Regions from separate parts of the Candidatus Clostridium eludens genome, predicted to be linked through region 1. Evidence: riboswitches for the same ligand, from Rfam matches in the RefSeq annotation. Region 1 holds a riboswitch; the other holds the start of a gene.

Region 1 (3,436 bases):
AGATTCTGCTACAGTAAGGTAAGGGACTATATACCTTTCCTGATGAATGAAATGAATTTTCAACTTTTCTACCATTTTTGTTGTTAAGTGTTCCTGTATTTCACCATCAAATTTTATTTGTCCACTATCTTGATTATAAATTCCTGCCAGTATTTTCATCAATGTAGATTTTCCTGCTCCATTTTCTCCTACAATACCATGTATTTCTGCATTACGTATTTGCAAAGTAACATTTTGAAGAGCCTTAACACCTGGAAATTCTTTTTCTATATTTATCATTTCTAAAATATATTTTTCATTCATAAACTAATACACCCTCCTTTACACACAAATTATTATTCAGAGAATAGAAAATATTCCTACCCTCTGTCTTGATATTCTTATTTACTTTTTAAATAAAATCTTTTCTGCATCTTGTACATTATCCTTCGTAACAAGTAATGGATCTACGTAAATTGACCTTGGTACTGTTTCACCATTTAAATATCGTGCAGCAGAATCCACTGCAGCCTGACCAATTTTATAAGGCTGTTGGGCCATATCTGCAGCAAAAGGAGAATTTTTATCCGCAAGTACTTTCAGTGCACTAGGATCTCCATCAACCGCATAAACTTTAATATCAGTTCTCCCAGCTGCCTCTAAAGCCTGAGAAGCGCCAATTGCAGGAATATCCCACCCTGCCCAGATAGCTTTTAAATCTCCCTTATTAGGATACTTTATTAACAAATCTTGAACCTTCTTTTTTGAATCTTCTATAGTACCATCAATAATATCCTGCAGCTCAGGTTGGATAAACTGAATTTTAGGATAATCCTTAGCCACATATTTCATTTCATCATAACGAATAGCTAAAGTTCTCTCTCCATAAAATCCATTAAAAACTGCAATTTTACCTTCTCCACCTATATCTTCAAACATTTTACGTGCTAATGCTTCACCAATAAAATAATTATCTGATGAAGCATTAGTAATACTATCTTCACTAGGATGATCAACAGTAAAAAGCGGAATATTTGCAGCACGTACCTTCTTAAGTACAGGTGCATATACTTTTGCATCTCCAAGTTGCTTAATGATTGCATCAGGCTTTTGAGTAATCAAATTCTCAATATCAGAAATATGTTTTTGAGTATTACGCTCGCCATTAACTTCAATGGCTGTTCCCCCCAATTGTTTTATTCGATCAATTTGAGCTTGATAAGCTTGCCTCTCCCAATTATTGCTTATTCCTTCTATGGCAACTCCTATCTTCTTACCTTTAAGTGAAGGAACAGACTTCCCATCAATAGGATCAGTAACACCAGAACTAGCAGAATTCTTATTATTTGAAGCATTTTGTTCATTTACAGCATCAGACTTTTGATTAGATGTTGTTGTATTTGAGCACGCCGCAAAAAATGCTGTGGATAAAATTAACATAATTACATAGTAAGATAATTTAAACTTTTTATTTTTTTTCATTTCTTTCCCCCTATTTTTCACTTTTATTTATTCAATAATTTTTCTGACACAGATTATCTTTTTTAAGCAGTTCAACTTAACAACCTATTATTGTATCAAATCTTCTTCTAACATTAGAACACCTCCTAGCACAATTTGACTATGAATATTTATAAGACAATTTGTATATATGCCTTTGATAATTTATACAAAAAAAGGTTACATCTTTTTAATAATGTAACCTCCGGTTTACCGGTCAGGTATATAATATTATTTATCCAAACGCTGCTATTACCAACACTTCCATCTTCTTGAAAATGGGAGATAAGCACTACTGGGCACCTGAATAAGTTCTTCCAGGCATTTCATATAATAAATAAAGAGGTCAAAGTCCATATACTACAGAGACTACACAAAACTCTATAGTAAACAAGACTTGACCTCCAGTTTATCTAGTTAATCAAATAAAAAACTTCCTATATAGAGAAACTATATAGGAAGTTGTGTTCCGTTTGTCTCTCATCTTTCAGATTTCATCTGCTGGAATTAGCACCATTGAATATATTGATAAACATACTCAGGTTGCCGAGCATCATAGGGCCAGTCCCTCCACTACTCTTGATAAGAAATTTCATATTAAATTTTAAGCGTTAACTTTTAAATGGACAACTACTAAAACATACTATTTAAGTTATAATTAATAATATAATTTTTTGATTACCTTGTCAATAACAAATTAATTTTTATAAAATATATTCATCCATATCTTCTAATGGAGGTACATATTTTATTTAACAATGATCAGTTCATATTCACGATTACCGATTCCTATTTTTTCTGCATGGTCAAGACAAGTACGCCACTCTGATTCCGGTGTGGAATTAGTAAAGTGATCATGATGATCAACAAAATGGGGTTCTGATATGTTATCGGACAGCTGACTATTAGCCAGTGGGGCAGCCTTCATACAGGCATCCACACATGCCTGATCCAATGCCAAAGGATCAAATGAAGCGAACATACCTAGATTAGGAAGTATGGGAGCATCATTTTCGCTGTGGCAGTCACAGTTAGGTGAAACATCTACCACAAGAGAAATGTGGAAGCAAGGACGACCATATACTACTGCCTTGGTGTATTCTGCCATACGGCAGTTCAGTTCTTCACTGGCTGACCAGTTTGCAAACTGAATTGCATCAAAATTACATGCACCTAGGCAGCGACCGCAACCAACACAATCTTCTGTGTTGATAGTCATTTTCTTTTTTACATCGTCAAACAACAGACCATTATTAGCACATTCACGATGGCATCTTTGGCATCCTCGGCATTTCTCCTCTATGATATGAGGTTTACCATTAATATGCTGATCCTTTTTTCCAGCACGGGAACCGCAGCCCATTCCAATATTCTTAATGGCACCACCAAAACCAGTCATTTCATGACCTTTGAAGTGAGTTAAGCTGATAAACACATCGGCATCCATGATTGCATGGCCGATTTTAGCCTCTTTTATATATTCGCCACCTATTACAGGTACCGTGATATCATCGGTCCCCTTTAATCCATCTCCAATAATAACAGGGCATCCTACTGTAAGTGGAGTGAATCCATTTTCCCATGCACACTCTAGATGCTCAAGGGCATTCTTACGGCTGCCAGGATATAGGGTGTTGCAGTCTGTCAGAAAAGGTTTACCGCCCAGCTCTTTCGCCATGTCGGCTACAGCTTTAGCATAATTTGGACGAAGATAACTTAAGTTACCAAGTTCACCAAAGTGCATCTTGATAGCAACAAACTTATTATCCATGTCGATTTGTCCGATACCCGCATCTTTAATCAGCCTTTTTAGCTTGGTAGGCAGACCCTCTCCAAGTTTTGTACGAAAATCTGTAAAATAAACTTTTGATTTTTCCATATTTAATCACTCCTGTTTTAAAAAATATTGATTTAATAAATTTATCCCATCGCTATCATTGCTAACCCCCATCGCACT
Region 2 (3,436 bases), on a different contig from region 1:
GTATGTCTACTCCGTTAACTATACTTAATATTTTTTTATTAACATCATCTTCTATTCCTAATTGTTGTAATGTAACAGGTAATTTTAATTTGTTTAGTACATCAATAAGCCCTTCTATTTCTTCGTCATCCTTTCCCTCAAGGAGAAATTGTACAATTAATCCGAAAATAACTTTTTCGCCATGTAAAGTATACTTTGTATCTGGGATATGGGTGAAACTATCATGAATAGCATGTCCCATTGCAGCTATATGCTTTCCATTATTAATACTTCCAACAAATCCTGCTAAAATTATGATAGAATCAATTACATCTTTATATTGCTGATTTCCAATGTCATTATCATCTGATTTTTTATGTAACCCATTAATATAATTTTTTAGTATATCAAGTGCCAATTTTGCCGTTTGTAGGCCTATCTTTAGATTAATATCGTTATTTCCAGATAAGTTAGGTACTATTTCATACCATTTTGCAATGGTATCACCAATACCTGCATTCAAATATCTTATTGGAGCTTCTTTAATTACACTTATGTCCACTAAAACAAGTTTTGGAGATTTTTCTAACAAAAAGTAATCTGTATGTTCACCATTTTCATTATATATTACTGATAAAGCCGACCATGCAGCACAGGTGGCAGCAATAGTTGGAATTGTTACTACATACAGGTTTGCTCTTTCACCTATTGCTTTTGCCAAATCCAATATTGTTCCTCCGCCTACGCCTATAATTAAATTTACTCCTAATTTATTGGCCAACTCAGTATACTTATCTATAGCTTTAAATGTACAATACCCACTATACTCTTCAGTGTAATATTGAATTTTTTCTTTGTTAAAACTCTTAAAAAATTTTTTTTCTACTGCCTGTAGTGCTGATTTTCCACCAACAATTAATGCATAATTACCTAGCTTAGAGATGTATTCCCCACTTTTTTCTAGAGCATTTATTTCATTAACATAAACTTCTGGTGTTTTAATTCTTATCATTTTTTCATCCCCTTAAAATATATTTAATACCATTGTCTGATTGTTGAACCTAGTACAATATCTCTTAGACTTTCTATGAATAATTTATTTTCCTCTGGCCTTCCAATTGTAACTCTGAGCCAAGTTGGCATATTAAATTCAGTACCTGCATGTACATCTATACCCTTTTCCAATATTTTATTGGCTACATAAGTACTATCTTTTCCTACATTAACCATTATAAAATTTGTTTCAGTAGGAATATACTCTAGCTTCATTTCTTTAAAAGTCTTGTAAAAATATTGTTTACCTACAGTATTACTTTCAATACATTTTCTCTTAAAATCCTCATCTTTAAGACTAGCTGCAGCAGCAACTTGAGCTAATGCATTAACATTGGCAGGCATTCTTATCTTATTAAGATAAGCAATTATATGTTTATTTGCTATACCATAACCAATCCTAAGCCCCGCTAATCCATAAACCTTTGAAAATGTCCTTAGAATTATTATATTTTCATATTTATACAATAAGTTTGTAGTCTGAGGATACTGTGGATCACTTACAAGTTCGTAATAAGCTTCATCAAATACCAGGATTATATTCTTCGGTACTGATTCTAAAAAATCCATTAACTCTTTCTTTTTAAATATAGTTCCCGTAGGATTGTTTGGATTGCACAACCAAATAATTTTAGTTTTATTAGTTATTTTATCTGCAATTTTTTTCAAATCCACTCTATGATCCTTTAACGGAACACTTACAACAACACCATCCATTTTAAGGGTTGCTGTCTTATACCACCAAAAAGATGGATCCGGAATAATTGACTCATCCTGTGGATTTATAAAAGTTTGTGCAATTAATTCAATAATTTCAAATGAGCCATTTCCAAAAATGAATTGTTCCAGCTTTAAGTCATAAATATTGGCCAATATCTCTCTTACCTCAGAACATATGCCGTCAGGATACAAATATAATTTATTAATATACTCCTTTAATGCGCCTTCAACCAAAGGCGAACATCCATTAGTATTTTCATTTGCTGATAATCTTAAAATATTATTAGGACCTAATTCTCTTTGTATTTTTTCCACAGCTTTAGATGGTTTATGAACTTGGATATTATTTAATGAATTTCTACACTTTAGTTTAGTCATAATATAATCATTCCTTTCAAATTCAATAATGAAAAAAACCAGAGACCTTAAATATAAATTTTATTTAAGGTCTCTGGTTTTTCCAGTCAACTAAAATTTAACAATATATAATTAATTTCATGAAATAAAAAATCCCTTTCGCAGATGAAAAGGAGTATATGCTAAAAAATTTTTAACATTGATTTCCCCATCTTTCAGAAATACATCTGCAGGACTTAGCACTTCGTATGAAAACACACTACTTGCTGAAACTTCATCGGGCCAGCCCCTCGGTTTCTCTTGATAAGGATATTTATTAATTTATTTTTGTATTATATTTCTAACAACGTAAACAACCTATCTATAAAAACATTTCTAGTCACAAGGTTTAGAAATTTTATTTATTTTAGAATAATATTTAATTAATCTTTTTAAAGCTTTATCTATAGGTTGATTTACATCAAAAACCTCTATTCCATTCCTATTTAGAAACATAACAGCTTCTCTACCTATTTGACTTACCAGAACTATTTTGCATCCTGAAAGATGTTTAATAACAGATAAAATTCTATCATAGTGATCTCCTCTCTGGAGAAAAATATTATCTATTTTTCTCAATTCTACAAATTCATAATTATCATCTTCCACTTTATATATATAAAATTGGCTGGCTTTCCTAAAATGTTCATTTATAAATTTGCCATCACTACTTGCAACTGCAACTTTATAATTCATATGCACCCTCCCATAAATCAATTAAATCTTGTAAGAACTACAGAATATATATCTTCTAAGAGTTTTAGTCCGCCTGAATATCCTACATAGGAACTATTTATTATAAGCCTTTCAAATACAGGCCATGAAATAGTAATATAATGCGCCTTTGTTTCCTCCGCTATTTTCTTCTCCCATGAACTTCCTATAATCAATGGATATCCATAAAAATCCGTATTTTTAATTTCGTTATCTATCTTATATCCATCTGTACAAAATTCTACTTCTGCTTCTATACCATCATTCAGCTCTTTAAAATATTCCCTTACGTTATTTTGATATTTTAAAGGAGTATCATCAGTTATATATTGTTTCGAAGGAAAGAGTCCAAAATCATTTACCAAAAATTTAGTAATTCCAACACAGTACTGAGCATCTGAAACTACCACAAAACGCTTTGACATAACACGAGTTTCAAGAAATACATCTGCAAAACGCTCTATATAATAATAATATTCCTGTTCATGACTCTCAATGATATCTTCCACTTTTTGCTTATCTATTTTCGCAAACTCACCTAACGCACGTAGGAATTTGCTTGTTTCAAAAGCCC

The links. A riboswitch is a leader RNA that binds a small molecule or an ion and turns the genes downstream of it on or off. The one in region 1 is predicted to bind S-adenosylmethionine.
Region 2: linked by a shared signal. The riboswitch ahead of hisC (histidinol-phosphate transaminase) and the one ahead of ACJDU8_RS08785 (sugar ABC transporter substrate-binding protein) in region 1 are both predicted to bind S-adenosylmethionine.

What each region holds. Positions count from the first base shown of each region.
Region 1 covers NZ_JBJHZX010000011.1:8,958-12,393, reverse strand. Annotated here, with positions in the region: gene ACJDU8_RS08790 (sugar ABC transporter ATP-binding protein) at 1-303, opposite strand, end outside; gene ACJDU8_RS08785 (sugar ABC transporter substrate-binding protein) at 385-1,461, opposite strand; SAM riboswitch class I at 1,957-2,068, opposite strand; gene ACJDU8_RS08780 (DUF362 domain-containing protein) at 2,228-3,358, opposite strand.
Region 2 covers NZ_JBJHZX010000005.1:157,865-161,300, forward strand. Annotated here, with positions in the region: gene ACJDU8_RS05145 (iron-containing alcohol dehydrogenase family protein) at 1-991, opposite strand, end outside; gene hisC (histidinol-phosphate transaminase) at 1,015-2,130, opposite strand; SAM riboswitch class I at 2,315-2,419, opposite strand; gene ACJDU8_RS05155 (NifB/NifX family molybdenum-iron cluster-binding protein) at 2,485-2,844, opposite strand; gene ACJDU8_RS05160 (nitrogenase component 1) at 2,862-3,436, opposite strand, start outside.